3 regions of the Pseudomonas rhizozeae genome follow, and region 1 is predicted to be linked to each of the others. Evidence: riboswitches for the same ligand, from Rfam matches in the RefSeq annotation. Region 1 holds a riboswitch; each other region holds the start of a gene.

The links. A riboswitch is a leader RNA that binds a small molecule or an ion and turns the genes downstream of it on or off. The one in region 1 is predicted to bind cobalamin.
Region 2: another riboswitch for cobalamin. It lies ahead of RG836_RS14025 (CbtB domain-containing protein); the one in region 1 lies ahead of RG836_RS08860 (TonB-dependent receptor).
Region 3: another riboswitch for cobalamin. It lies ahead of cobO (cob(I)yrinic acid a,c-diamide adenosyltransferase); the one in region 1 lies ahead of RG836_RS08860 (TonB-dependent receptor).

The regions. Positions count from the first base shown of each region.
Region 1 covers NZ_JAVLSB010000026.1:93,363-103,514, forward strand. The annotation lists gene RG836_RS08840 (amino acid permease) at 1-713, shown strand, start outside; gene RG836_RS08845 (2,4'-dihydroxyacetophenone dioxygenase family protein) at 846-1,382, shown strand; gene RG836_RS08850 (LysR family transcriptional regulator) at 1,474-2,385, shown strand; gene RG836_RS08855 (aspartate aminotransferase family protein) at 2,464-3,711, shown strand; gene RG836_RS08860 (TonB-dependent receptor) at 3,766-5,907, opposite strand; cobalamin riboswitch at 6,019-6,223, opposite strand; gene RG836_RS08865 (IucA/IucC family C-terminal-domain containing protein) at 6,387-7,196, opposite strand; gene RG836_RS08870 (ABC transporter ATP-binding protein) at 7,187-7,987, opposite strand; gene RG836_RS08875 (FecCD family ABC transporter permease) at 7,997-9,028, opposite strand; gene RG836_RS08880 (FecCD family ABC transporter permease) at 9,021-10,010, opposite strand; gene RG836_RS08885 (ABC transporter substrate-binding protein) at 10,007-10,152, opposite strand, start outside.
Region 2 covers NZ_JAVLSB010000043.1:146,296-156,447, reverse strand. The annotation lists gene nfuA (Fe-S biogenesis protein NfuA) at 1-239, shown strand, start outside; gene cobM (precorrin-4 C(11)-methyltransferase) at 414-1,160, opposite strand; gene RG836_RS14035 (cobalamin biosynthesis protein) at 1,241-1,654, opposite strand; gene RG836_RS14030 (CbtA family protein) at 1,651-2,358, opposite strand; gene RG836_RS14025 (CbtB domain-containing protein) at 2,370-2,570, opposite strand; cobalamin riboswitch at 2,687-2,907, opposite strand; cobalamin riboswitch at 3,184-3,404, shown strand; gene cobW (cobalamin biosynthesis protein CobW) at 3,502-4,563, shown strand; gene cobN (cobaltochelatase subunit CobN) at 4,567-8,496, shown strand; gene RG836_RS14010 (ATP-binding protein) at 8,669-9,676, shown strand; gene RG836_RS14005 (vWA domain-containing protein) at 9,658-10,152, shown strand, end outside.
Region 3 covers NZ_JAVLSB010000041.1:33,517-43,668, forward strand. The annotation lists gene RG836_RS12810 (cobyric acid synthase) at 1-1,021, opposite strand, end outside; gene cobD (threonine-phosphate decarboxylase CobD) at 1,018-2,010, opposite strand; gene cbiB (adenosylcobinamide-phosphate synthase CbiB) at 2,003-2,911, opposite strand; gene bluB (5,6-dimethylbenzimidazole synthase) at 2,908-3,558, opposite strand; gene RG836_RS12830 (cobyrinate a,c-diamide synthase) at 3,555-4,892, opposite strand; gene cobO (cob(I)yrinic acid a,c-diamide adenosyltransferase) at 4,889-5,500, opposite strand; cobalamin riboswitch at 5,582-5,824, opposite strand; gene RG836_RS12840 (hypothetical protein) at 5,979-6,563, shown strand; gene RG836_RS12845 (PQQ-dependent sugar dehydrogenase) at 6,627-7,940, shown strand; gene RG836_RS12850 (C40 family peptidase) at 7,993-8,532, opposite strand; gene RG836_RS12855 (C40 family peptidase) at 8,700-9,341, opposite strand; gene hda (DnaA regulatory inactivator Hda) at 9,564-10,152, opposite strand, start outside.

The sequences.
Region 1 (10,152 bases):
TTCGCGCGGTGGTGTGGCGCCTGGGCCTGTTCTACCTCGGTTCGATGTTCGTGGTGGTGTGCCTGATCCCGTGGAATGCGCCGAGCCTGGCCCAGGGTTCCTATCAAGCGGTGCTGAGTGCGATGAACATCCCGTGGGCCCCGGAAATCATGGGCATTGTCGTGCTGGTGGCGGTCACCAGTTGCCTCAACTCGGCAATTTACACCGCCTCGCGCATGGCCTATTCCCTGGCCCGACGCGGCGATGCCCCGAAAGCCGTGTCGCGCACCACCGCCCAGGGCGTGCCGTTGCTGGCGGTCGGGCTCACCTCGCTGGCGGCGCTGGTGGCCCTGGCGTTCAACTACATGCTGCCGAAACAGGTGTTCCAATTCCTGCTGGCCACCAGCGGTGCCTTGGCCTTGTTGATGTACCTGGTGATCGCGATTACTCAGTTGTGCATGCGCCGCAAGTTAGTCGCCCTCGGCAAACAGCTGGAAGTGCGGATGTGGTTGTTCCCCTACCTCACGCTGCTGACCATCGCCTTGATTCTGGTGGTATTCGGCATCATGGCGGCCTTCCCCGGGCAACGGGCGGAATTGCTCTCGACCCTCGGCCTGACTGCCGTGCTGGTGATCATCGGTGCCTGGTTGCAGAAGTCGCAGCCAGAGTTGTCCGCGCAGCGCAGCGCCATGGCCATGCCTGAAGAGGCGGCCGCGCCCAGAGCGTTTGCCTGATCAACCGCTATGACTGGCCGTCATAGCGCGTGTGCCGACCGAGGCCTTTTTCCCGGCCCGGCGCATCCCTAACCTGCACTGACTCCGGCGTTTCAGCGCCGGGGCTCCAAAGAACTTACTGTGGAAGTCCTCATGACCTTAGCCCCCAAACCCGACGAACTGGCGATCCCTTATCAACTGCCGCAAGTGCCGTTCATGTCCCCGGACATGGTCCACCCCGGTGTCCTCGGCCAATGGCTGGAAGACGATCAGTTGTGGGTGCCGGTGACCGCGTCGGTGTCCTTCAAGCCGCTGCTGCTCAGCGTGTCCGGTGGTTATTACATCAACCTGCTGCGGGTGCGCCAGAGCGGCGTGCTGTCGCGTCATCGCCACAGTGGCGGCGTCCATGCACTGGTGCTCAAGGGCCGCTGGTACTACCTGGAGCACGATTGGGTCGCCGAAGAAGGTTCGTTCGCTTTCGAGCCACCGGGTGAAACCCACACCCTGTTCGTGCCCGAAGGCGTCGACGAGATGATCACCTGGTTCCACGTCCAGGGCGGCTACACCTACGTCGACCCGCAAGGCGTGGCGGTCGGCTACGAAGACGTGTTCACTAAACTGGAAAGCGCCCGCGCGCACTACAAGAGCCTGGGCCTGCCGGACGATTACATCGAACGTTTCATCCGCTGACGGCCAACGCCCACTCGACTGGCGCGCGGGCCGCGCCGGTTGTCACACCGGCGCGGCGCTGCCAGTCTGGCGGCAGTTACCGGAGGCAGACATGGACAATTATTCGCAATTACTGGCATTTCTCTGGACCACCGAGCACGGCAACTTCTCCGCCGCGTCGCGTGCCCATGGGTTGACGCCATCGGCCATGAGCAAGCTGATTTCGCGGCTCGAGGATCGCTTGCAGGTGCGGCTGTTCCAGCGTGGCACCCGCAGCCTGACCCTGACCGAAGAAGGCGCGGCCTACCTGGTCAGTGCCCGCGCGGTGTTCAATGCCATGGCCGAAGCCGACTCCCTGGCCGAGGCGTTTCCAACCCGGGTCAGTGGTTCGTTGCGCCTGCACACCATGACCAGTTTCGCCAAGCACCAGATCATCCCGTGGCTGCCGGAATTTCTCGCCGCCTACCCCGGCCTGACCATCGATGTGCAGGTGGGCGCGCAGTTTTCCGACCAGTTCGACCAGGGCCTGGACGTGGCGATCCACAGCGGCGTGCTGCCCGACTCCACGCGCATTGCCCGCAAGATCGGCCAGAGTCGCTGGATCATCTGCGCCTCGCCCGCCTACCTGGCGCGGCATGGCACGCCGGAGCAACCGCTGCAGTTGCTTGATCACACCTGCTTCAGCTTCGGCTTCAACAGCGTGTGGAACAACTGGGATTTTCTGCTCAACGGCAAACGCATCACCGTACCGGTGGTGCCCAAAGCCACCTTCGCCCAAGGTGACTTGCTCCGCGACCTGGCGCTCGACGGCGCGGGCATCGTGCGCCTGGCCGAGTTTCATATCGGCCAGGACATCCGCGAAGGACGCCTGGTACCGCTGCTGGATGCGTTCAGTGCCGACAGTTTCGAACCGATCTACATGATCTACAGCAATCGCAAACACCTGAGCCCGAGGATCCGCGTGTTCCGCGATTTCCTCGAACAAAAACTTGCGCAGAGCCCGTGGAATACCAGCGGCCCTTGAGCCCTGGCAAATCCGCGATGAATGATTTTGCCGGTCCGCGAACCGGCGATTCACCTGCCCTCACAACAGAGGTTTCACATGCGTAATCTGGTTGGCGATGTTTCCAGCGCCGCTCGCATCCTGCCCGAACTCAACGGCGAAAGCCTGTGCATCCGCAACGCCCACGGCGCTTATCTATGGGACACCGAAGGCAGGCGCTACATCGACACCGCGCTGGGTTTCGGCGCCGTGTTGCTCGGGCATGCCAACGAACAGGTGAACGCTGAAGTTGCCGGCGCCCTCGCCGACTCGGCATCGCCGTCGTGGGCGCATGTCCGCGAGCCGATTGCCGCCAGCGCACTGGCGACGCACACCGGCGCTTTGAGCAAAGTGATTTTCACTAACTCCGGCAGCGAAGCCGTGCACCTGGCCTGTCGCGCCGCCCGCGCGTTCACCGGGCGCGGCAAAATCGCCAAGATGGCGGCGGGCTTCGATGGCTGGTTCGATGACGTCAGCTTCGGCAACGTCGCCTCCCGCGAGGCCGGTTTCGCCGACGGTCAGCGGCCCTCCACCCCGCGCACGACGCTGCTGCGCTTTAATGATTTCGCTGACGTCGAGCGGCTGTTCGCCGAAGACCCGGACATCGCCGCAGTAATCCTTGAACCGATGCTCGCCAACGCTGGCTGCATCATGCCCGCGCCGGGCTACCTGGCGCATGTGCAGCAAGTCGCCCACCAGCACGGCGCGCTGCTGATCTGCGATGAAGTGCTGATGGGTTTTCGCCTGTTCCCAGGGCTGGCCGGTGTGCAGGCCGGGCTCGATCCGGACCTGGCTTGCGTGGGCAAGGCCATCGGCAACGGCGTGCCGGTCTCGGCCATCGTCGGCAAGCCGCACATCCTCGCCGGTTTCGAGGAAGGTCGCGTGCTGCGCGGCGGCACCTTCAGCGGCAACCCGCTGGCATGTGCGGCGGTGACCAGCACCCTCGCCCTGTTGGACGACGCCGATTACCAACGCTTGATCGAGCGCGGCGATCGGTTGCGGATCGCTGTGGAATCGACGTTCAAGGCCCAAGGCATCGTGGTCAGCACCAGCGGCTACGGCAACGTGTTCGCTCTCTGGCCGTCGGCGCAGCCCCCGGTGAACTACGAAGAGGCGCACGCCTTCGCCAATGCCGAATTCAGCCAGGCGCTGCACCTCGCGTTGAGACAAGCCGGGGTGTTGATCATGCCGTCGCCGTATGGGCGGGTGTATTTGTCGTTCGAGCACAGCGACGCCGTGGTCGAAGAAATGAAGACGGCGTTCGAAGCCGCTGCCGTGAATCTGGCACCGCGCTTCGCGGCCCGTTAATGATTTGATGAAAACCGCGCCGCTCTACGGGCGGCGCGGTCATCTGGCGCGGTGTTAGAAGCTGTAATCCGCCGTGACGAACAACGAACGCGGCTCGCCCAGCAGCCATTGCTGGCCGTTGTTGCTGGAGGTGGTCGCGTACTGGCGGTCGAACAGGTTGTTCAATTGCAGGCCCAGGGTCAGGTCAGGCTGGATACGCCAGTCGAGGTTGGCATCGAACACGCTGTAGCTTGGCACCGTGGTCTGGTTAGCGTTATCCGCATAACGCGCATCGACGTAGCGCACCCCCGCGCCGGCATTGAAGCGTTCGGCGAAATCCTTGCTCAACCACAGGTTGGCAGTCCGGCGCGGTACATCGACCGGCCGGTTGCCCTGGAAGTCCTGGCCGCCGCTGGCGAAGTCGTCGTACTCGGCGCGTACGAATGCGGCGTTGGCCGACAGTTGCACCGCGTAAGGCAAGCTCAGTTCCAAAGTCGCCTCGATGCCGTCCGAGGATTGCTGGCCGATCTGCTGCTGGATCGTCGGGTTGGCCGGGTCGGTGCTCAGCAGTTTCTTTTTGACGATGTGATACGCCGCCAACGTCCATTCGCCACGGTCATCGAGGAACTGCTGCTTGAAACCCACTTCAGTCTGCTTGGCCTTGGTCAGGTCCCACTGCTGCTGGCCGGCGCTGAGGGTCAGCAGGTTGCTGACACCCTCGGTACTGGTGGCGTACTGGCCGTAGACCGAGGTGTCGTCGGTCAGCGCAAACACCAGTCCGGCGCGGTAGTTCTCACCGGTCAGGCTGCGGTCGCTGCGGGTGTCGGACAGCAAATCATGCCGATCAAGGTGCACCTGATCACGGCGCGCCCCGGTGATCAGCGACAGACGTTCGGTCAACTGGGTGCGGTTCTCGGCGAACAGCGAGAACTGCCGCGCCTGATTACCATCCCGCGAGCGGTACGGGTCATCACTGACGTACTGCCCGCCACCGGACTGCGCCATGGGCACGCTGTCGCTGTAGGTGTTACCGAAGTCATGCTTGCGCAGGAAGCGGATCGAGTTGTAGTCGGCGCCAACCACCGTGCGGCTGTCGAGACCGAACAGACTGTGGTCGAAGGTGAAACTCTGGCGATCGCCGACCTGTTCCTGGGTGTGTTTGATGCTGATGAAGTCGCTGCGGCCGATTTGCTCGCCGGGCTGCCAGGTATAGGTTTCCGCGTTGCGCCAGCGCCGCTGGGTCTTGAGGAAATACAACTGATTGCTGGCGGTGATTGCATCGCTGATGCGCCAATCGGTCACCAGCCGCGTCGACTGATCGTTGTAGTGCAGCTCGGCATTGTCGACGTTGTAATTGCGATCACGCAGGCGTTCGCGGTTGTGCCCCTGCACCAGCGGCGTGCCGAAATACTGCTGCGGATTCTGCTCACCGTAGTCGTGGGACAGGCTCACGCTGAGGTCTTCCGACGGCGCCCAGCGCAGTGACGCGCTAAGGGCCAGGCTGTCGGAGTCGCCGCGATCGACCCAGCCGTTGCTCGCCTGTCGATTGATGTTGAGCCGATAGCTGAGGGTGTCGGTCAACGAGCCGCCGCTGTCCAGCGCCGCTTGCCGGCGATCATCCGAGCCGTAGCCCAGGCGCAGGCGATTGCGTATCTCGCCCTCGAACGGCTTCTTCGGCACCACGTTGACCACCGCGCCGGTTGCGCCTTCGCCGTACAGCACCGAGGCCGGGCCACGCAGGATATCGATGCGCTCCACCGACCAGGTGTCCACCGGGAACGTCACCGTACCAGCGCCCACGTACAGCCGCGTGCCGTCATAGAGCTGCATGATCGAGCCATGCCCGGTAAAGCCGCGCGCCGACAACGCGGTGCCGCCATTGCCCGGCGAGCCGATGAAGCTGATGCCCGGCGAACGGGTCACTGCGTCCTGCACCGTGGCGTTGTTGCGGCGCTGGATCTGCTCCGCGCTGATGCGGCTGACGCTGGCCGGAGTTTGCAGCGCCGTGAGGTTCAGCCGCGAACCGGTCGGCACCACGGTGTGCAGGTCGGCCGGCGCTTCGGTGCTGTGCACGGTTTCAGTGATGGCCGTGGTCGGCAACGTCAGGGTGGTGTCGTCTTCAGCGGCCTGGACCGGCAAGACAAACGCCAGGCACGGCGCGATACCGGCGCGCAGGGACGTGCCGGACAAAGTGTTGAACAAGGATTTACGGGACATGTCGTTCCAACTCGAAACAGGAATGAATGAATCCCGGAGGGAACAACGCATAGGGAATCGCGGGCGCGCAAAAGCCCACGGAAACCGGCCTGCGCCCGCCCACCGCGGGTTTGCCACACAAAGCTTCAGGCCGGTCTCCGGGCTTGCGAGGGTCATGAAGCATTCACCTTCCCATGCCGGAGCACAGTGGTCTGTCGAATGCTTCGCTCGCTTACCGTTGCGGGGGCAGCACCGGACTAGTCATCGAAACGACGCACCGGTTTCCCGTTTCACCTCATACACGGCGGCATGAGGCACCTGAAACAGGCGCGCATCTGACCACTGGTGGCGGGCAGAGTCAATGTGCGATGGGGTTCGTTCGAGGTGTTTGCTGGCAGGCGAATAGCTCTCGCGAGCAGAGGGTTGGGTGATGGATGCCGTTCGCCTGAACACTGGAGCTCCGGTGTGCGAGCCTGCTCCGGGCGACGTTTCGACGAAGGCTATTCACCGCCCGGTGAGTGCGTTGCGGATGCCCTCGACACCTTGGGCCTCACCAACGGACACCCCGAACAAAACTCCACCGGCTCACACACTTCATACCAAAAACAACAGGTCCGGCGGAACCGGACCGCTTTGCCCCCCTCCACCACCGTCAATGGCCGACGGAAATGCCCCAGCGGGTTGTACCCCAACCCAAACACTGCAGGCGCCGCCTCTTCCAGCAACCAGTGAAAATCTTCGGCACAGCGCTGGCGAATCAGCGGATCGTCGATCAGACCCATGCGTTTCTCATACAACGAATACACGCGCACCGCCGTGTTCTCCCACAGGATCCGCCGGGAAATACCGCTGACCCGGTTGAAGGTTTGCCACAACGGTGCCAGCAGCCCGGCGAACAAGTCGCCGACGATCGCCTCACGCCAGGCCTCGCGCTGGCCCGGCGCATAACTTTGCGGTGTGTGATCCGCCAGCGGCAGCGACGAACTCCAGCGACCCTCGTCATAACCGTATTCCAGCACCGCGTTGTCCAGTGTCAGCGGCAGGCCCCGGTCGCACGCCGACAGCGCGTACAAACAGGCACCGGTGGCGAGAAAGGAAAAACGCTTGGCCAGCAGCGATGCGGTAATACTGCGAGTCGGCGAACCGATCACCGGCCCCAGTTGATCGAGCAACTGCGCGCACACCTCATCGTCCAATAGCGCCCGGGCACTGACCGAACGCTGCATATCGCGCGCGGCCAACGGCTTAAGGCGCAGCGCACCGGACAACAGCGCCCAGTCCTGCACGCTGAACATTTCGCTCAGCGACATGGCGGCAGCTCCCGGCCGAACGGAATGCACAGCGGCGTGCCGAAGAACGGGTCGGCGATGATCCGGCAATTGAGGTTGAACACCTGCTTGACCAGCGCTTCATTGAGGATGTCCGCCGGGCGGCCCTGGGCGAACGCCGTGCGCTGGTGCACCGCTACCATATGATCGGCGTAGCGACAGGCCAGGTTGAGGTCGTGCAGCACCATGATGATGGTCTTGCCTTGCTGGCGATTGAGCTCGCGCAGCAGGTCCAGCACTTCGATCTGGTGCGCCAGGTCGAGGAAGGTGGTGGGCTCGTCGAGCAGCACGATGTCGGTGTCCTGAGCCAGCGTCATGGCGATCCACACCCGCTGGCGCTGGCCGCCGGACAACGCATCCACCGGCCGCTCGGCCAGTTCCAGCACGCCGGTCTGGCGCATGGCGCGCTCGACCATGGCCTCGTCTTCGGCCGACCATTGCTGCATCCAGTTCTGATACGGAAAACGCCCCAGCGCCACCAGTTGCCGGACGCTGATGCCCTCCGGCGCAGAGGGCATTTGCGGCAGGATCGCCAACTCCCGCGCTACGGCGGCGGTGGAACGGCTGTGGATGTCGGCGCCATTGAGAATCACCGAACCCTGCTGCGGTTTGAGCAGCCGCGCCAGGGCTTTGAGCAAGGTGCTTTTGCCACAGCCGTTACTGCCGATCAACACCGAGACCTGGCCGGCGGGCAATTGCAGGTCCAACCCGTCGATGATCACCTGGCGCTGATAGCCCAGGGTCAACTGTCGAGTCGCCATCGAAGCGGTCATAAAAAATCCTCAGTGCCGCTGGTTGATCAGCAGGTACAAAAAGAACGGCGTGCCGAGCACCGCGACGAAAATCCCCGCCGGCAAGTCCAGCGGCAGAAACAGCGTGCGGCCGATCAGGTCGGCCAGCATCACCAGGTTGGCGCCGATCAACGCCGCCATCAGCGCCTGCCCGGCAAACCCCGGCGGCGCCAGGCGCTTGGCAATGTGCGGAGCGATCAGCCCGACGAAGGCAATCGCCCCGCCCCATGCCACTGCCGCCCCGGCCAGTGCCACGCTGACCAGCAACAATCCGGCACGCAACCACTGCACCCGCACGCCAATGCCCTGGGCCAAGGCATCGTCCAGTTGTTGCACCCGCACCTGACGCGCGAGCCACACCAACAGCGGCACAATCGCCAGCAACCACAGGGCCAACGCTTTGGGCTCCGGCCAACTGGCGCCGTAGACGCTGCCGGTGAGCCACACGTAGGCGGACAGCGTGGTGGTCAACGGGCTGAACACCAGGGTGAAAGTGGTCACGGCGGTCAACAGCGCCGACACACCGACGCCGATCAGCACCAGGCGCAGCGGCGTGGCGCCTTGTTTCCACGCCAGCAAGTAGATCGCCAGCGCCGCAAGACCGGCACCGAACATCGCCGCCAGCGGCAACCACTGCGAGCCAAGTACCGCGGAGAAAAACGACAGGTACAACACCGCCGCCGTGCTCGCGCCGCTGGTGATACCGAGCAGATCCGGCGAGGCCAACGGGTTGCGGATGATGCTTTGCAAAATCAGCCCGGACACCGCCAGCGCAGCACCGACCAACGCCGCCAGTAACAGGCGCGGCAAGCGCAGTTGCTCAACGATAAAACGCAGGCTGTCATCGCCCCCGCCGCCCAGCAGGTACAGCACGGTCAGTGGCGACAGGTTGATTTTGCCCAACGACAACACGCCGAGCATCAGCATTAAGGTCAGGCCCAGCGCCGCCAACAATCGCCACACCGTCGACAGCTCGATACGCCGCGAGAAGCCGCCGCTACGCAGGGTGAGCGAATCACGCATACCGACCACCCCGCCGCGCCAAGGCGATAAAGAACGGTGCGCCGAACAGCGCGGTCATCACGCCCACCGGCACCTCCTGCGGCAGAATCACCACCCGCGCCAGGGTATCGGCCAGCAACAAGACAATCGCCCCGACCAGAGCGCAGCCCGGCAGCAACCAGCGATGATCGATCGACAAGCCCCTGCGCACCATGTGCGGCACCAGCAAACCAATGAAACCAATGCTGCCGGCCAACGCCACCGCGCTGCCGGCCAGGGCAATGATCAGCGCGCTCATCAGCAGACGGATCAGCCCGGTGCGCTGGCCCAGACCGCTGGCGATCGCTTCACCGGCGTTGAGCACATTGACCTGCCCGGCCAGCAGCAGCGCGCCAAGCAATCCCAGCACGACGCAGGCCAGCAGCGGCGCCGCCAGGGCCAGGTCGCGCTCGGACAAGGACCCGGCGAGCCAGAACAGCACCGTGTCGAGACCCTCCTGATTGACCACCAGCAAGGCCTGGCTGAACGCCGAAAACAGCGCGGTCATGGCCGCACCGGCGAGCACGATGCGCAACGGACTCAGGCTGCCCTGGCCACGATTGCCGATCACCCACACCAGGCCGCCGGCCAGCGCCGCGCCAATAAATGCGCACCACAACCACTGAGACGGCGAGGTCAGGCCCAACAGCGTGGCGCCGAGAATGATCGCAAAGGTCGCCCCGGCATTGACCCCGAATAATCCCGGCGATGCCAAAGGATTGCGGGTCAACGCCTGCATCAGCGCCCCCGCCACCGCCAGGCTTGCGCCGACCGCCATGGCCATCAGCGTGCGGGTCAGCCGGGTGTCCACCAGCAGTTGATGGGTCAGGTTCAGGGCGGCGGGGTCAAACAGCGCGGCGAGGATCTGCCCCGGCGCAATCCAGGTCGCCCCCGTGGCCAGGCTCAATATGCCGGAGACCACCAGCGCCAGGCACAGCGTGAGCAGTTTCAAACCGTTGTTCATGAAGCGACTTCCCCGGCGGTGACGCGGGCGATTTCATCGAGCATTAAGTTAGCGCCGAGAATGCCGCCGGACAAACTCCAGGCCACGCCGTCGACCCTCCACATCAAGCCTTGGCGCGGCGCCCGCAACTGCTGCCAGATCG
Region 2 (10,152 bases), on a different contig from region 1:
ATTACCTGCAAACCGAGATCAACCCGGGGCTGGCCAGCCACGGCGGTCAGGTCAGCCTGATCGATGTGGTCGAAGACGGCATCGCCGTGTTGCAGTTCGGCGGCGGTTGCCAGGGCTGCGGCCAGGCCGACGTCACCTTGAAGGAAGGCATCGAGCGCACCTTGCTCGAGCGCATCCCGGAGCTCAAGGGCGTCCGCGACGTGACCGACCACACGCAGAAAGAAAACGCCTACTACTAAGGCGTTCGCTGCGGACTTAAGAACGGCTGTGGCGAGGGAGCTTGCTCCCGCTCGACTGCAAGGCAGTCGCACACTGGTTGACGCATTCTTCGTGATGGATGCGTTGGCCGGGACTGGGACTGCGCAGCAGTCCAGCGGGAGCAAGCTCCCTCACTACGGTTAGTGATGTGAGATTCAGGGCCGATACAAATGCGCATGCGCCGCGCGATAGAGCGATGACTCGCTGAACACCTCACTCCCCAACACCCGTCCCACCAGAATCAACGCCGTGCGCCTGAACCCCTTGGCCGCGACCTTCCCGGCAATGTCATCCAGCGTCCCCAGCACCCAATCCTGATCTGGCCAACTGGCGCGATGCACCACGGCGATCGGGCAGTCGGCGCCGTAATGCGGCAGCAACTCGGCGACAATTTTCTCCAGGTGGTTGACCCCTAAGTGGATCGCCATGGTCGCGCCATGCTCGGCCAGACTGGCGAACGTCTCGCCGGGCGGCATGGCAGTCTTGTCGGCGTAGCGGGTCAAAATCACGCTTTGCGAGACGTCCGGCAGGGTCAATTCCGCGCCGAGCAACGCGGCGCAGGCGGAGGTGGCGGTGACGCCGGGGATGATTTCAAACGGGATATCCAGCTCGCGCAACCAGCGGATTTGCTCGCCAATCGCTCCGTACAGACTCGGATCGCCGGAATGCACCCGCGCCACGTCTTGGCCCTTGGCATGGGCGGCTTTGATCAGGTCGATGATCTGTTCCAGGTGCAGCTCGGCGCTGTTGACCACCTGCTCGGCGCAATGGCCGTCCAGCACGGCGGCGGGCACCAGGGAGCCGGCGTAGATAATCACCGGGCATTGGCGGATCAGTCGCTGGCCTTTGACCGTGATCAATTCCGGGTCGCCGGGGCCGGCGCCGATGAAGTAGACGGTCATGGCCGGCTCCTTGAAAAAAGCTCAGAACGCACCTTCAGATGAAGATTGCTCATGATGGAGAGCGATGGATTATTGAAGGTTTACGCCGCGATCGCCAGGGCCAGGGTCGCCTGAGCGTACTTTTGTCGCGAGACCAGCAGTTTCGCTGGTGCCCGGGCCAATTGTTCCGCCAGGGCCAGCGCGGCACTTTCGGCCACGCCGTAGCAGCCGGTGCGCTCGAACGCAATCTGTGAGCGATGGCTCAATTGCGCTTGATAAGCGGCCAATTCGGCGCTGCTGAAGCAAATCAACGGCAGGCCCAATTGGCTGGCCAATTCCCGTAACCCTGGCTCATCGCACTTGATGTCGATGCTCGCCAGGGCCTTGATCGCCTGCAGTTCGATGCGGTGCGCTTGCAACGCTTGATCGAGTAACGCCCGCAACGTACTGGCCGGGCAGCCACGCTGGCAGCCCAGTCCGACCACCAGGGTCGACGTTGCGCAGGTGTTCGTCATGCGTGGTAGTGGCCTGCCTGTTTACGGCGGAACAACCACGCGCTGATCAAACCGAGGGCCAGCCAGAACGCGACGTTAGTCAATTGCGAAGCAATTTTGAACTGCGCTTCCAGTGCTTCTGGCGCCAGCATCGAATGCACTTGCGGTTGCGGCGCGCCAATCACATGCGGCACGGCGAGGATCGCCACGCCAAGGATTTTCAGCGCCCAGTGACGGCCGAACACGATCAACGCGATGCCGGCGGCGGTGGAGGCTGCGGTGCCGACCCACCAGATTTGCCGCTGCGCCAGATCGGCGGCAGCGGTGCCCGGCAGTTCCGGCGGCAGGCCCAGCGTCGGCGCCAGCACGAACGTCGCGTAACCGGCCAACCCCCAGAGCAGGCCTTGAGCGGTTCGAGTCGGTGCACGCAAGGTGTACAGGCCGGCCAGCATGAGCGCAAAACCGACCGCGACCACCAAGTTGCCGCCGGTCGTGGACAGCACGCGCTGCCAGCCGTCTTCCGGCTCCCAGGCTTCGCCGTCGTGGCTGTGGGCGGCCGTCGCACCTTCGGCATGTTCGTGGACTTCAACCGCGGCGGGCTCGGATTTCTCGTAGGTCTCGGCCTGGAGAATCAACGGGGCAACCCAGAAGCTTTGCAGCAGGGTCAGCAGCAGGGCGGCCGCCAGACCGGTGAAGCCTGCGGTTTGCGCAATACGCTTGATCATCGGGGCAGGTCTCAGTGGCAGGGGAACGCGGAACTGTGACGGGTATCGTGCGCGGCGTTATGGACGGCTTCGATGTGCGAGAAACCGGCGAAGTACACCAGGCACACGCCGAGGATCGACGCACAGACGGCGGCAGTCAGACGTTGGCTGAGGGTCGTGGTGCTGGCGGAGCTGTTATCGGTGCTGCTACCGGTGCTGCTGATGATCGACATGGCGCTTCCCTCTGTGCTGTCAGCGGGTGAATCGAGCGCATGGCAGGCCTCGGCACGGCAGGCGCGCGGAGACTCGAACAGCGCCCGCCCACCGCGGGTTTGTTATGGCGTGGTCAAGCCACGATGTGTTGCGGGCCGGTCTCCGGGCTCACGAGGGGCGGGGCGCGCAGCCTCACCTGAAAGAATCGCCTTCCCATGCCGAGGCACAGTGGCTCTGATTCTTCGCTCGCTTACCGTTGCGGGGGCAGCACCGGACTGACATGGCCTTGAGTAAAGCACATGATTCACCGGTTTCCCGTTTCACCCTGTGAGGGGCACCCGTAACAAGATGCGTAGGAGAGCATGGGCGGGGGACGGGCGTCAAATTGGCTGCAGATTCGTCTGGTGCAACAGCTTCATTGTGGTAAGGGAGCTAGCCTGTGGCGAGGGGGCTTGCCCCCGATGGGTTGCGAAGCAACCCAGCTTTCTCCCGCCGAACGACCGTGCGTCCAGGTTTACGACGGCTGCGCCGCCGAACGGGAGCAAGCTCCCTCGCCACAAGTAAGTCCATCAACCCAGGGCCCGTCCATCCACCGCCGGTGATCGCGGACATTGACCCGCTCCCACACCATGCGTAGCCTTGCGCTTTCGAGGTTCTTCGGCGCGTGCGCCGGAGCTAAGAAGGGAACGCGGTCAATGCCGCGGCTGCCCCCGCAACTGTGAACGGTGATGTTCGCTGCCACGCCACTGCCCTGTTTGTAGCTGACCGCTACCGGGCGGGAAGGCGCAGCGAATGCCAGGCCCCCGGGCCGGCGCGCCGTCAGCCAGGAGACCTGCCTCGGCACAGATTCTCACTACAACCGGGCGGGGTGATCCGGTGGCGATCTCTTCCCGCGCGCCTGCGCCGCCGGTTGTCGTCCCGTATGCCCGCCACCTTGCCAAAGGGCATCCGATGAAAACACTGGCCAAACTCCCCGTCACCATCGTCACCGGCTTCCTCGGCTCGGGCAAAACCACCTTGCTGCGGCACATGCTCGACAACGCCCAGGGTCGCCGTATCGCGGTGATCGTCAACGAGTTCGGCGAGCTGGGTATCGACGGTGAAATCCTCAAACAATGTTCGATCGGCTGCACCGAAGAAGAAGCCAACGGCCGCGTCTACGAACTGGCCAACGGCTGCCTGTGCTGCACCGTCCAGGAAGAGTTCTTCCCGGTGATGCGCGAACTGGTGGCCCGTCGCGGCGACCTCGACCACATCCTCATCGAAACCTCGGGCCTGGCGCTGCCCAAGCCTCTGGTTCAAGCCTTTCAGTGGCCGGAAATCCGCAGCGCCTGCACCGTCGACGCAGTGATCACCGTGGTCGACAGCCCGGCCGTGGCTGCCGGCACCTTCGCCGCGTTCCCGGATCAGGTCGATGCCCAGCGCAAACTCGACCCGAACCTCGACCATGAATCGCCGCTGCATGAGCTGTTCGCCGACCAACTGGCCAGCGCCGACCTGGTGATCCTCAACAAGGCTGACCTGATCAGCCCGGAAGACCTGGCCCGCGTACGCCTGGAAGTCGCCGAAGAACTGCCGCCGGCGGTCAAGGTCATCGAAGCCAGCAGCGGTCGCGTGCCGCTGGACGTGCTGATCGGCCTCGGCGCAGGTTCCGAAGAACACATCGACAGCCGCCACAGCCATCACGATCATCACCACGAAGGTGAAGACGATCACGACCATGACGCCTTCGATTCGATTTCCATCGAACTGCCGCAAGCCGACGAAAGCCTGCTGATGGACGCCCTTACGCAACTGGTGGTCAAGCACGGCATTCTGCGGGTCAAGGGCTTCGCGGCGATCCCGAACAAACCGATGCGCTTGCTGATCCAGGGCGTGGGCACACGTTTCGACAAGCACTTCGACCGCCAGTGGGGCGGCGATGAAGCGCGCACCACGCGTTTGGTGCTGATCGGCCAGGAGCTCGATGCGGCGCAACTTGAAGCGCAACTGCGCGCTGCGCTCAGCGTTTAACCCATGCACCTGCTCAGGACCCAGCCCGGCGGTTTCGTCTCGGATGACAACATCGCCGACCTCGGCCAAACCCCCGCCGAGCTGGTGATCCTGTGCAGTGGCGACTCCAGCCTGGCGCTGCTCGCCGAAGCCGCGCAGCAGTTGCCCGACGACTACCCGAGCCTGCGCCTGGCCAACCCGATGCAAGTGCAGAATCACGCCTCGGTCGACCTCTACGTCGACGAGGTGCTGCGTCACGCCAAGGTCATCCTGATTTCCCTGCACGGCGGCATCGCCTATTGGCGCTACGGCGTCGAGCGTCTGGTGGAACTGGCCGAGCGTGGCGTGCAGCTGATTCTGGTGCCTGGCGACGACCGCCCGGACCCGGAACTCAGCGACCTCAGCACGGTTCCGGCCGAGGACCGCGAACGGCTCTGGCACTTCCTGCGCCAGGGTGGCATGGGCAATGCGCTCGACCTGTTTCGTTGCCTCGCCAACCGCTGGCTGGCCCGGGATTATGTCTGGGCTGAGCCGCAAACGCTGCCGCGCACGGCGATTTACCATCCGCGCAAAAGCCCCGCCGAACTCAGCGACTGGCAGGCCGAATGGCGCGCCGGGCAACCGGTGGCGGCGGTGCTGTTTTATCGCTCGCACCTGCAAGCGGCGAACACCGCGTTCATCGATGTGTTCTGCCAACGCTTGCAGGCCGCCGGGCTCAATCCCTTGCCAATCGCCGTGGCCAGCCTCAAAGAGCCGGGCTGTTTGAGCGTGGTCGAAGACTGGCTGGATCAGGTCCAGGCGTCGGTGATTCTCAACACCACCGGTTTCGCCCAGTCCAGCCCGGAGGCGCCGCATCTGCGGCCGTTCCGCCGCAACATCCCGGTAATCCAGGCGATTTGCGCCCAGGACAACGAACCCGGCTGGCGCGCCAGCGAGCAGGGCCTCGGCCCGCGCGACCTGGCGATGCACATCGCGCTGCCGGAACTCGACGGACGAATCATCAGCCGGCCGATCAGCTTCAAGGACCTGGCCTGGCGCAGCGAGCGCAGTCAGTCGGATGTGGTCTGCTATCGCGCGGCGCCGGAACGCATGGACTTCGTCGCCGAACTGGCGCGGCGCTGGGTGGAGCTGGCGCGCAAGCCAGCGGCGGAAAAACGCATCGCGCTGATCCTTGCCAACTACCCGACCCGCGACGGGCGCATCGGCAACGGCGTCGGCCTCGACACCCCGGCGGCGGCGCTCAATATTCTGCGTGCGCTGGCCGGCGAAGGGTATCCGTTGCCAGTCGAGTTGCCAGCCAGCGGCACTGCACTGATCCAGCAACTGCTCGGTGGCGTCAGCAACGACCTCGATACGCTCGACCAGCGCCCCTGCCTGCAAAGCCTGGGGATGGATGAGTACCGCGTGATGTTTGAGGCGCTGCCCGCCGCCAACCGCGCCGCCGTACTGGAACGCTGGGGCGCGCCGCACAACGACCCGATGTACCGCGACGGGCGGATGATGATCGCCGGCCTGCGCTTTGGCCTGACCTTCGTTGGCATTCAACCGGCGCGGGGTTATCAGGTTGATCCGAGCGCGGTCTATCACGACCCGGACCTGGTGCCGCCCCACGGCTACCTGGCGTTCTATTTCTGGCTGCGCCACACCTATGGCGCCGACGCGCTGATCCACGTCGGCAAGCACGGTAACCTCGAATGGTTGCCGGGCAAGGGTGTCGGTCTGTCGGATGAATGCTGGCCGGACGCGTTGTTGGGGCCGCTGCCGAATATCTATCCATTCATCGTCAACGATCCGGGCGAGGGCGCCCAGGCCAAGCGGCGCACCCAAGCGGTGATTATCGACCACCTGATGCCGCCGCTGACCCGCGCCGAAACCTACGGGCCGCTGCGCAATCTGGAATTGCTGGCCGACGAATATTACGAAGCGCAATTGCTTGACCCGCGCCGCGCCCGGGAGCTGCAACGGGACATCCTCAACCTGGTGCGCGAAACCCACATCGACCGCGAATTGCAACTGGACGAAAAGCTCGACAGCGACGCCGACGCGGCGATCTGGCTGCCGCGCCTCGACACGTACCTGTGCGACCTCAAGGAATCGCAGATCCGTGACGGCTTGCACATTTTTGGCGAATCGCCGAGCGGGCGGCTGCGTATCGACACCTTGCTGGCGTTGCTACGCATCCCTCGCGGCGACGGGCGTGGCGCGCAATCGAGCTTGCTGCGGGCGCTGGCCAAGGGGTTTGAGCTGGGGTTTGATCCGCTCGATTGCGCACTGGCCGAACCCTGGACCGGCCCGCGACCGAGTGAATTGCTGGGTGTGAGCGATGAAGTGTGGCGCACGGCGGGGGATACCCGTGAGCGCCTCGAGCTCTTCGCCGCGCAGCTGATCTCGCAGACATTGGATCGAGCCAACACTGAAACCCAGGCAGACAAGGTGTTGTGGCGAGGGGGCTTGCCCCCGTTGGCCTGCGCAGCAGGCCCAATTTCTGGGGCCGCTTCGCGACCCGACGGGGGCAAGCCCCCTCACCACAAAGGCGCGTCTGCAAGCGAAATTCAGGCTTCACAAAACCCGCTACCACAGGACGCTTGCGGGGCTGAAGTAAGCGCAATCCTCGAAAACCTGCTTTCAGTGGTCGCCCCGCGCCTCGACGCCTGCGGCCCTGCCGAAATGCGCGGCTTGCTCGACGCCTTGAGTGGCCGTTTCGTCCCCGCCGGCCCCAGCGGTGCACCCAGCCGTGGGCGTCTCGACGTGCTGCCTACCGGACGTAACTTTTATTCGGTGGACGTGCGTAACCTGCCGACCACCACCGCGTGGCGCATCGGTTTCCAGTCGGCCAACCTGATTCTCGAGCGGCACCTGCAAGACCACGGCGATCACCTGCGCCAGCTCGGCCTCTCGGTGTGGGGCACCGCGACCATGCGCACTGGCGGCGATGACATCGCCCAGGCCATGGCGCTGATGGGCGTGCGCCCGGTGTGGGCAACCGGCAGCCAACGGGTGGATGACTTCGAGATTCTGCCGCTGAGCCTGCTCGACCGGCCACGGGTCGACGTCACGCTGCGGGTCTCCGGATTTTTCCGCGACGCCTTCGCCAACCTGATCCGCCTGTTCGACGCGGCGGTGCAAGCCGTCGCGGCTCTGGATGAACCCGACGACCTCAATCCGCTGGCGGCCAAGGTGCGCGCCGAGCGTGAAGCCTTGCTGCAATCGGGGCTGGATGAAGACGCGGCGAAGCGTCAGGCCGGTTGGCGGATTTTCGGCGCCAAACCCGGTGCCTACGGGGCCGGCGTGCAAGGGGCCATCGACGGTCGGCTGTGGCAAAGCCGCGCGGATTTGGCCGAGGTCTACCTGAATTGGGGCGGCTACGCCTACGGCGGCAGCGATGAAGGCACCGCCGCCCGCGAACAGTTCGCCCAGCGCTTGAGCCAGGTGCAAGCGGTACTGCAAAACCAGGACAACCGCGAACACGATCTGCTCGACTCCAACGACTATTACCAATTCCAGGGCGGCATGCTCGCCGCCGTGGAAACCCTCAGCGGCGCGGCGGCGGCCAGTTACCACGGCGATCATAGCCAGCCGGACCTGCCGAAGATCCGCACCCTGAAAGAAGAACTGAACCGGGTGATCCGCTCGCGCGCGGCCAATCCGAAGTGGCTCGATGGGGTCAAACGCCACGGCTACAAAGGCGCGTTTGAAATGGCGGCGACGGTCGACAACCTGTTTGCTTTCGACGCGACTACGCAGTTGATCGACGATCACCAATACGCCTTGCTCGCCGACGCTTACCTGCTCGATCCTTCGACCCGCGACTTTGTGCGTGAGCATAATCCCCACGCCTTGCGCGACATGACCGAACGGCTGCTCGAAGCACAACAGCGAGGGCTGTGGAAAGAGCCGGGCGACTATCGTGAAGTCCTGGAAAACCTGCTGCTCGATATAGAAGAAGACAGCTGATGCCTTTGAAGTTAGCTGATGCCTTTGTGGCGAGGGAGCTTGCTTTCGCTGGGTTGCGAAGCGGCCCCCGGTGTTTTTTGCAATCCGGCGCAGTCAGATCATGCGACGGTTGCGCGGCCGAACGGGAGCAAGCGCTCTCGTCACAAAAATCCAGTGCGATAGAGATTCCGCGATGACCGACACCCCGCATTTCCCGCTCTGCGCCGTGGTCGGCGCCGATGACTTGAAACTCGCCCTGTGCCTGACCGCCATCGACCCGAAAATCGGCGGCGTGTTGATCGAAGGCCCGCGGGGCATGGCCAAGTCGACCCTGGCCCGGGGCCTGGCGGACCTGTTGTCCAGTGGTCAGTTCGTCACCTTGCCGCTGGGCGCCACCGAAGAGCGGCTGGTCGGCACTCTCGACCTGGACGCCGCTCTCAGCGAGGGGCGCGCGCAGTTTTCGCCGGGCGTGCTGGCCAAGGCTGACGGCGGCGTGCTGTACGTCGATGAGGTGAATCTGCTGCCGGATCACTTGGTCGACCTGCTGCTCGACGTCGCCGCCAGTGGTACCAACCTGATCGAGCGCGACGGCATCTCCCACCGTCACTCGGCGCGCTTCGTGCTGATCGGCACCATGAACCCGGAAGAGGGCGAGTTGCGCCCGCAGTTGCTCGACCGGTTCGGCTTTAACGTCGCGCTCAGTGGCCACACTGCGCCGAGCGAACGCGGGCAGATCATCCGTCGGCGGCTGGATTTCGACAGCGACCCCCAGGCCTTTTGCGCGCAATGGGCGCCACAACAGCAGGCCCTGCGCGAGCGCTGTGAGGGGGCGCGCAGACGTCTAGCAAGCATTGAGCTGGATGACCAAGCCCTGGCGCAGATCACCGAGCGCTGTTTTGCCGCCGGGGTCGACGGCTTGCGTGCTGACCTGGTGTGGCTGCGCGCGGCTCGGGCGCACGCGGCGTGGCGTGGCGATGCTCGGATCACGGAAGCGGATATCGACGCGGTCGCGGAATTCGCCTTGCGCCATCGGCGACGGGAGCTGCCGCCGACATCGGCGCCGCAGCCGCCGAGTGCGCAATCACCTGCCAACAGCGATCCTCAGCCAAGCCCCGGCCAAGGCCAATGGGGCGAGTTGCCGGCGCAGGCGCAACCCATGGGCGCCCGTCGTGAAGTGCCGAGCTGGCCAAAAAAGCCTTAGGCATTCGCCCTCGTACGGACGCGAGGGCGGATGCCAGGCCTCGCGCCGGGACACTCGACCATGGCCGTCAGGGCCAGCGCCGGGCGGCGGCTGAAGGCTCGATCAATTGGCCGGGAACGTTGCTTAACGGGCGGCCTCGCTCGCGGGACGATCTGCTGTTTCATCTGCGCACCCGCTCGGCCCATGAGTTGTGGTTGGTGATCGTCGACGCCTCGGCTTCGACCCGTCGGCATCAGGCGCTGAGCGATGCCAAAGGGCTGCTCGCCGAACTGTTCGACGACGCCTATCGCCAGCGCGCGCGCCTGGCGTTGCTGACCGCCAGCGGTCAGGCGCCGAGCTGGCAGGTGCAGGGGTTGAAAGCCTCGAAGGATTTGCGCGGTTGGCTTGACCGACTTGGCGCCGGTGGCGGCACGCCTTTGTTGGCGGCGTTGCACGAAGCGGGGCAGTGGTTGCAGGCCCGACAAAAACGCTACCCG
Region 3 (10,152 bases), on a different contig from region 1:
CGTGCAGTTGCTCGCCGAGCATTTGCAGGCCGCCGCAAATCCCGAGGACCTTGCCGCCATAACGCAGGTGCCGGGCCATGGCCGTGTCCCAGCCGTTGGCGCGCAAGTACAGCAAGTCGCTGCGCACGCTTTTCGAGCCGGGCAGGATGATCAGGTCAGCGGGCGGAATCGCCTGGCCGGGGCCGATGAATTGCAGGTCGACTTGCGGATGCAAGCGCAGCGGATCGAAATCGGTGTGGTTACTGATCCGCGGCAACACCGGCACCACCACCCGAAGCACCTGCTCGGCCTTGTCGGTCTGGCGTTGATCGATGCCGTCCTCGGCCTCCAGGTGCAAATCCATGACGTAGGGCAACACGCCGATCACCGGTTTGCCGGTGCGCTGCTCCAGCCAGTCGAGGCCCGGTTGCAGCAGGGCGAGGTCGCCGCGAAAACGGTTGATGATGAAACCCTTGACCCGCGCCTGTTCGCTCGGCGACAGCAGTTCAAGGGTGCCGACCAAGTGGGCAAACACGCCGCCGCGATTGATATCGGCAATCAAAATAACCGGGCAATCCACCGCTTCGGCGAAACCCATGTTGGCGATGTCGCCGGCGCGCAGGTTGATCTCGGCTGGCGAGCCGGCGCCTTCGACCATCACCACTGGATACGCCGCGCTTAGTCGCGAGTGGGAGGCGAGCACCGCTTGCATCGCGATGGCTTTGTAATCGTGATAGGCCACGGCGTTCATGGTGGTGACGGCGCGACCATGAATGATCACTTGCGCGCCAGTGTCGCTGTTCGGTTTGAGCAGCACCGGGTTCATGTCGGTGTGCGGCGCGAGGAATGCGGCTTGTGCCTGCACAGCCTGGGCGCGTCCGATCTCGCCACCGTCGGCAGTCACGGCACTATTGAGCGCCATGTTCTGCGGTTTGAACGGCACCACTGCAATATTCTGTCGCGTGACCCAGCGGCACAGCGCGGTCACCAGCGTGCTTTTGCCAGCGTCGGACGTGGTGCCTTGCACCATCAGCGTGGTCATGCCAATTCCTTGGTCAGTGCGTCGAAAGCCTGCTCGAGCCGCAGCCAGTCGGCCTCCTCGCCGGGCAAGCCGAAACGCAGACTGCTGGTGGCCGGGAACAGCCGCAGGAGGATGCCGCGCCGGGCCATGAAGTCGTGCACATGTTCGGCGTGTTCGGTCACCACCCACTGAAACAAAGCGCAGCCGCCCTCGGGCTGGAAGCCGACACGCTCCAGTAACAGCGCCAGGCGTTGGCTCGCCGCGTCACTGCGCAACCGCTGTCGAGTCTGCCCCGCGCTATCTTGCAGGCAAACCTGTCCGAGCACTCGCGTCGGGCCGCTGACTGCCCAGGGCCCGACCTGCTCCGCCAACAACTTGAGCAGTTTGCGCTCAGCCAGGACGAAGCCGAGACGCACCCCGGCCAGGCCGAAAAACTTGCCGAACGAACGCAACACAATCAACCCGACCTGATTGGCAAACGCCGCCACGCTCAGCAACGGCGTGTTATCCATGAAGGCCTCATCCACCACCAACCAGCCGCCGCGCTGAGCCAGCCGTGCGTGCCAATCCAGCAAGCGCTCCGGCGACAACATCAGCCCGGTGGGGTTGTTCGGATTGACCACGACCAGCACGTCGAGGGAATCGACAAAGAAATCTACTTCCTGCTCCAGCACTTCGCGCACGATGTAGCCATTGCGGCGCCAGGCTTCGGCGTGCTCGGCGTAACAGGGCGACAGCACGCCAACTTTGCCGGCCCGGCGCAAACGCGGCAGCAGTTGGATGGCCATCTGCGAGCCGGCCACCGGCAGCACTTGGGCTGCACCGTAATAAGTACACGCGGCCTGCTCCAAGCCGTCGTCCGTTTCCGGCAAGCGGGCCCAGGCGCGCAGGGGAATTTCCGGCACCGGGAAGGGCCAGGGCGCGAGGCCACTGGAGAGGTCCAGCCAATCGGCTTCGGCAATCCCGTATTGCGACGCCGCTTTACGCAGCCGACCACCGTGCTCAAGCATAGAACTCAGCCCCCAGGCAAAGAATCAGCAGCCATAACCATACCCCGCGCTGGACCAATTGCCAGCCACGGTCGATGGCATCGGCGTCCGCCGGCACGCCCTCGCCCAGTTGCGGACGCACGTGCAACTCGCCGTGATAAATCGCCGCTCCGCCTAACTCGACGCCCAATGCACCCGCGCCAGCGGCCATCACCGGGCCGGCGTTGGGGCTGTCCCAGGTCGAGCCTTGCGTGCGCCAGCATTTAAACGCCAGTCGGGTTTTTCCCAATAGTGCGTAGGTCAACGCGACAAGCCGCGCCGGAATGTAGTTGAGGACGTCGTCGATTTTCGCCGCCGCCCAGCCGAAACGTTCGAAGCGTTCATTGCGATAACCCCACATCGCATCCAGGGTATTGCTCAAGCGATAGAGCACTACGCCGGGCGCGCCGGCCACCACGAACCAGAACAGCGCGGCGAACACCGCATCGCTGCCGTTCTCCAGCACCGATTCGGTGGCGGCGCGCGCCACTTCGGTCTCGTCCAGTTCACTGGTCTGGCGGCTGACCAGGTAACCGACACGCTTGCGCGCCTCTTCCAGATCACCACTGCGCAAGGCCTGGGCCACTGGCGAGACATGCTCGCCGAGACTGCGCAGGCCGAGGGCGCAATACAGCGCCAGAATCTCCACCAGCCAACCGACATAAGGCGCCCAGGACAATGCCGTGGCCAGCAGGGTCAGCGGCAACACCACGATCACCCACGCGGTGACGCCATGGCTGCGCCAGCCGCGCCCGGCGGCGTTCAGACGTTGCTCGACGCGCTCGGCAAATCGACCAAACGCAACCAGCGGATGCCAGCGTTTTGGTTCACCGAGCAGCGCATCCAGCGCCACCGCAGCGACGCTCAGCAACGCCACACTCATGCTTTGACTCCCCAATAATTCTCATACAGCAACTCGGCCAACGGGCGCTCTTGCGCCCAGCCTTCGAGCACCAGCATGGGCGCCGGATAGAACGCCTCGACCGGGCCCAGGCACAACACCGCCAGCGGCTTGGCACCCGGCGGCAATTGCAGGAGATCGGCCAGGGCCTGGGGTTCGAACAGCGACACCCAGCCCATGCCCAGGCCTTCGACGCGCGCCGCCAGCCACAGGTTCTGGATCGCGCAGGACAGCGACGCCATGTCCATTTCCGGCAAGGTGCGGCGGCCGAAAATATGCCGCTCGCGATCGTCCATCAACGCCGCCACCCATACTTCGGCGCAATCGTTGATGCCTTCGACTTTAAGCTTCATGAATTCATCGGTGCGCTCGCCGAGGGCTTCGGCGGTGCGTATCCGTTCTTCTTCCACCAGGTTGCGGATCTGCCCGCGCAGGCCACGATCGCTGATGCGGATAAAGCGCCACGGCTGCATCAGGCCGACACTTGGGGCCTGATGCGCGGCTTCGAGCAGGCGCTGCAGTATTTGCGGCGCGACCGTGCCGCCGCTGAAATGGCGCATGTCGCGGCGTTCGGCGATGGCTTTATAGACCGCCGCGCGCTCGGCTTCGGTAAATGCGTTGTCGGTCATGGCCCTATCGCTGGCAAGCCAGCTCCCACAGGGATTGAGTCAGGCGCGAACAGTGCGGCGATGGCTGAGGGGTTCGACGGGAAGTAGAAGTGCACATACGAAGCGGTCATGCGCCCATCGCGGTACACCGCTTCATTGCCGCGTCCGCCGTTGGGGCTGAGGCCGCGCGCGATTGGCTGCCACTCGGTGGTGGTCAACGAGTGATGGTAGGTGTGCCCGCGCAAGGTGCCTTCCGGCAGTTCAACCGCTTGCAGCGCCAGTGCGGCGAGGCGCTTTTGCATCACCGCATCGCCCTCCAGCAGCCCCACCAATTCGGCGCGGGTGCCTTCGACATCGGTCAGCGAATCGAGTAGGTACAGCATGCCGCCGCACTCGGCGAGCAAGGGTTTGCCGGCAGCATGGTGAGCGCGGATTGCGTCGAGCATCGCGGTGTTTTGCGACAGCGCCACATGGTGCAATTCCGGGTAGCCACCGGGCAGGTAAAGGCTGTCCGCCGGCGGCAACTCGCAGTCACGAATCGGCGAGAAGAAACTCAACTCGGCGCCCATCGCGCGCAACAGATCGAGGCTGGCGCCGTAAGTGAAGGCGAACGCTTCGTCGTGGGCCACGGCGATCCGCACCCCAGCCAGCAAAGGCTCGGCGTCGATCAATGTCGGTGCGGCGAATTCGACTGCTGGTGGCAGCGCTACCTCGCAGCTGCCGGCCAAGGCTTCGGCGGCGGCGTCGAGACGCAGGTCGAGGTCGTTCAGTTCGCTGGCCTGGACCAGGCCCAAATGGCGGCTGGGCAACTCGATGCCGGTTTCCCGCGAGAGCGCGCCGTACCAGCGCAGGCCTTCGGTGAGGCTGCCTTCAAGCAATTGCGCGTGGCGCAAGGTCCCGACCCGGTTGGCCAGCACACCGGCGAACGGCAGGTCTGGCTGGTAGCGCGCCAGGCCCAAGGCCAATGCGCCGAAGGTTTGGGCCATGGCGGTGCCGTCGATCACCGCGAGCACCGGCACGCCAAAGTGGCGCGCCAGGTCGGCACTGGACGGCGTGCCGTCGAACAGGCCCATCACGCCTTCGATCAGAATCAGGTCGGCCTCGGCGGCAGCCTCCCACAACAGACGACGGCTTTCCTGCTCGCCGACCATCCACATGTCCAATTGATAGACCGGCGCACCGCTGGCGCGCTCGAGGATCATCGGGTCGAGGAAGTCCGGGCCGCATTTGAACACGCGCACCTTGCGCCCCTGATTGCGATGCAAACGGGCCAGCGCGGCGGTGACGGTGGTTTTGCCCTGACCGGAGGCCGGCGCGGCGATCAGTACCGCCGGGCAATGACGTGGCTGAGTCAAAGTTCGACGCCTTTCTGCGCTTTGATCCCGGCCTGGAAGGCGTGCTTGATCATGCCCATTTCGGTCACGGTGTCGGCCAGTTCGATCATTTCCGGTTTGGCGCCGCGCCCCGTTACCACCACGTGCTGCATCGGCGGGCGGGCCTGCAAATCACTGAGCACCTGATCGAGATCGAGGTAGCCGTGCTTGAGGGCGATGTTCAGTTCATCCAGCACTACCAAGCCGATCGACGGGTCGCGCAGCAATTCGCGGGACACTGCCCACGCGGCTTCGGCGGCGGCGATGTCGCGCTGGCGGTCCTGGGTTTCCCAGGTGAAGCCCTCGCCCATCACATGAAAACGTACTTGTTCGGGAAATCGCCGGAAGAACAATTCTTCGCCGGTGCTGTTGCGGCCCTTGATGAACTGCACCACGCCGCACTGCATGCCGTGGCCCATGGACCGCGCGAGCATGCCGAACGCCGAGCTGCTCTTGCCTTTACCGTTGCCGCTGAGCACTAGCAGCAAACCGCATTCGTTGGGGGAATTGGCGATGCGTTCATCGATCACGGCTTTTTTGCGCAGCATGCGTGCCAGGTGGCGTTCGTCACGTTCGGGGGAATCAGTCATGGGGCAGCTCTCCGTTGAGGCGGGGTCACGGCGGGCGGGCACAGGAATAGACGGCAAAAAGCCTGGCATCGCCCACCGTGATGCCGCTGGATGGATCAGGCCGGTCTCCGGGCTCATGAGCGGCGCAGGCCGGGCTGCGCGCCTTCCCATGCCGGATTGGCACAGTGGCTGGCCCTGGTTAAAGGGCTGGCGCAGCTTTCACTCATTTACCGTTGCGGGGGCAGCACCGGGATCGTGGTTTCAGCAATAGAAGCAGCACTCACCGGTTTCCCTGTTTCACCCTGTCGACCGTGGCCACAGAGCACCTGAAACAAGCCGCGAAGGTTAGAGGGTTGGGGGTGGAGCGTCAATGAAAGCAGGACCGCCGTCGCCGTTTATCCGCCGCCGCTCAAATATCTGACGTCAATCTTGTGCGACGCTTGTCACAGTGATATCAAAGCGCCATAAATTTAACATCACACAAAGAAGGGTGAGCCCCATGCAAGGCATGATCATCAGCAATCCGAAGCTGGAATTCCTGCGCCCGGTGCTGGAGCGCTGGTTCGACTGCATCGACCGCTACAACGCTGTGCGCGGCGATAACGACTCGCCATATTGGTTTGACGAACAAGCCAACCTCGGCCTGCTGTCGGCGGCGGCCTGGATGGCAGAGATGGTCACGCTGCAACACACCAGCACCCGCAAGCAACTCGAAGAAGGCGAACGCAACGCCCGCGCCGATCTGATGATTGCCGGCGCCGAACAGCGCGCTTACCTGCAAACCACCCAGCGCTGGCCGAAGGTCAACAACCTCAACCTGACCCAAGCCTTGCAAGACATCACCAGCGACGCCAAACGCATCAGCTACGCCAGCGACCTGAAACTCGGCTGCCTGTTTGTCTCCCCGCAAAAAGCCCAGCAAAGCGCGACGCCGGAAGAATTGCAGGACATGGTCGACGACCTGCAGAAGGAGCACACCTGTGCCGTCGCCTGGTACTTCCCTTATGCATATCGCAAGTTGCGTAACGAATCGGGCAACTATCACCCCGGAATTGCGATGCTGTTCAAGGAAGCGCGCGGCTGAGGTTGAACCATCGCGGCGCCGAGTGTCTCTACCACTACACAGTGCACTCAAAGGGATGCCCGCATGTTCAAGCCTCAATTCGTTGTCGTCATTGCGCTCGCCGCCGGCCTGGTCGCCTGCGGCGAGTCCTCCACACTGCAAGTGTCGGATGGCACCGGGGCTTCGCCCAAGTTGCCGGAACCGAACAAAACCCTGATTCCCACCGTTAACATCGCCCCGGCAATCGGCTGGCCGGACGGCGGCAAACCGGTTGCGGCCCAGGGCCTGCAAGTAGGCGCCTTCGCCAAAGGCCTGGATCATCCGCGCTGGCTGTACAAGCTGCCGAACGGCGACGTATTGGTCGCTGAAACCAACGCGCCGCCGAAACCCGATGACAGCAAAGGCATTCGTGGCTGGGTCATGGAAAAAGTCATGGGCCGCGCCGGCGCCGGCGTGCCGAGCGCGAACCGCATCACCCTGCTGCGCGACAGCAACCACGACGGCGTGGCGGAAACCCGCACGGTGTTCCTGCAAAACCTCAACTCGCCGTTCGGCATGACCCTGGTCGGCAACGATCTGTACGTGGCCGACTCGGACAAATTGATCCGCTTCCCCTACAAGGACGGCGATACCTCGATCAGCGCGCCAGCGACCAAAGTTGTCGACTTGCCGGGCGGCCCGTTGAATCACCACTGGACCAAAAACGTCATCGCCAGCAAGGACGGCAGCAAGCTGTACGTGACCGTCGGTTCGAACAGCAACGTTGCGGAAAACGGCTTCGAAGCGGAAACCGGGCGTGCGGCGATCTGGGAAGTCGATCGCGCCAGTGGCCAGCACCGGATCTTCGCCTCCGGCCTGCGCAATCCCAATGGCATGAGCTGGGAACCGCAAAGCGGCGCGCTGTGGACCGCAGTCAACGAGCGCGACGAAATCGGCAGCGACCTGGTGCCGGATTACATTACCTCGGTCAAGGACGGCGGCTTCTATGGCTGGCCCTACAGCTATTACGGCCAACACGTCGACGTGCGCGTTACGCCGCAAGACCCGAACCTAGTCGCCAAGGCTATCGCCCCGGATTACGCGGTCGGCCCGCACACCGCGTCATTGGGCCTGACTTTCGCCGAAGGCAGCACGCTGCCGGCGCCGTTCACCGAGGGTGCGTTCATTGGCCAGCACGGCTCGTGGAACCGCAAACCGCACAGCGGCTACAAGGTGATATTCGTGCCTTTCGCCGCTGGCAAGCCGAACGGCCAGCCGCTGGACGTGCTGACCGGTTTCCTCAACGAGGATGAGAAAGCCATGGGTCGCCCGGTTGGCGTGATCATCGATCAGCAGGGTGATTTGCTGGTGGCGGATGATGTGGGCAACAAGATCTGGCGAGTGTCGGCCACGAAATAAAAAAACCCTGTGAGAGGCGACTCCCACAGGGTTTTTTCTATGGCGCGGACCGCTAGGGGTTATGCGCCAGGTGCTCAGGCTGCAACACGCGCTTGGCGCTGAGGTAGGCTTTCTGCCAATAAGCTTTGGACAGGCTGTCGAGCTTCACCGTGCCGCCAGTGGCGGGCGCATGGACGAAGCGCCCTTCGCCAACGTAGATGCCGGCGTGGCTGACTTGCGAGCCGCCATTGGTGGCGAAGAAAATCAGGTCGCCGGTTTGCAGGCCTTCCTTGCCGACGTTCTGGGCGCGCATGCTGATCATCTCGCGGGTCGAACGCGGCAGGCTGATGCCTGCGGCATCACGGTAAACGTAGCCGATCAGGCCGCTGCAATCGAACCCTGAGTCCGGCGTGTTGCCGCCCCAGCGATAGGGCGTGCCCACCAGGCCCAAGGCGCGGAACAGCACATCTTCAGCGGCAGGCGAGAACGATTGGGCCGGCCCGAAGACGATGGGGGCGCGAACGACTGGGGCAGGCGGCGGCGGAGTACGACTGGCACAGGCACTGAGCAGCGCTGCGAACAGGATGAGCGTGAGGCGAGCGGTAGTCGACATATGCAGAACAACCCTGATCTGGATACGGCCTTCTCTGCCGTGAGCCGGAGAAAACAAAACCGCCTGCGTCGGACGCAGGCGGTTTGCCATCAACTATAGATCAGGATTCTAGCCCTTACGGCGCAAACTTCAAGTAAGACTTTAACTTCGCCCTACAAGTGGTGCGTTTACTTGTTGCTGGCGGTGACCACCGTCGGAGCCATAGCGAGTGCGCGCTTGGCTTCGATGAAGGTTTTGCTCCAGTAACTGTCGCCCAGGCTATCGATTCGCACGCCGCCGCTTTTGCTGCTGCTGGAATGGATAAATTGATTGTCGCCCAGATAGATCCCGGCGTGACTGACGCGACCGCGACGGCCGTTGGTGGCGAAGAACAGCAGGTCGCCCGGCTCCAGCTTGCTACGGGACACCAGCGGTGCATCAACGTTGATCATTTCGCGGGTGGAGCGCGGCAGGTTCATGCCGGCTTCTTCGCGGAACAGATAACCGATGAAGCCACTGCAATCGAAACCAGCTTCAGAGGTGCCACCGAAACGGTAACGGGTACCGATCAGGGACATGCCGCGTTCGAGAATGCTATCGGCCAGAACCGGGAGCTGATAAGACTTGCCGCCGGCGAAGTCCGCGAGTTCTTTTTCGGTGGACTTCTCTTCGAGGAAAAGAGCGTCCTGGTAACGGACCGAAGATTGGGCAGTAACGGAATTTTTCACCTGCGGGTTTTGCACGTGCTCGGACACTGGAGAGTGAGCGGCGCAACCAAACAACAGGGTAACCAGTGCGAGAGGCACGAGGGGTGCGAAGCGATTTAGCATGGGCACGACCGTGGCTGAAGTTGTAAAGAAGCCGAGACTATGCCCGCTATCGACTTCATTTGCAAATTCAATCGAACTTTATGTGACTTGTTGGTTTCTCGTTAACATCTAAGCGCTTAGCCTCGATTTCACTGGGCGAAACCGCTGTAGCCCTTGTGGCTCGCGGGTTTTCTGGCGCCTGAAATCCGACAAAAGGTGGCTGTAAGCCACTATTTTTTCGCTTTACCAGCCGAGGGTTTCTTTCAGGAAGGGGATGGTCAGCTTGCGCTGAGCCTGGAGCGAGGCCTGGTCGAGACGCTCAAGCAATTCGAACAACGCGCTCATGCTGCGGGTACCGCGGGTCAAGATAAAGTGCCCGACCTCATCGGTCAAATGCAGACCGCGACGCGACGCGCGCAGTTGCAGCGCACGCAATTTGTCTTCATCGGACAAGGGACGCATCTGGAAGATCAGGGCCAGGGTCAGGCGCGACTTGAGGTCCGCCAGCTTCACCGGCAACTCCCGAGGCGAGGTGGATGCGGCGATCAGCAGGCGCCGACCGCTGTCACGCAGGCGATTGAACAAGTGGAACAGTGCCTCCTCCCAATCCGCCCGACCGGCGACCGCTTGCAAGTCGTCGAGGCAGACCAGTTCGTACTGTTCGAGGTTGTCGAGGATTTCGATGCCACGGTCCAGCAGCTCCGCGAGCGGCAGATACACCGCCGGCTCACCCAATTGCTCGAAGCGCAGGCACGCCGCCTGCAGCAAATGCGTGCGCCCTACCCCGTCCTTGCCCCACAGGTAGATCAGACTTTCCGTCCAGCCGGCGTCG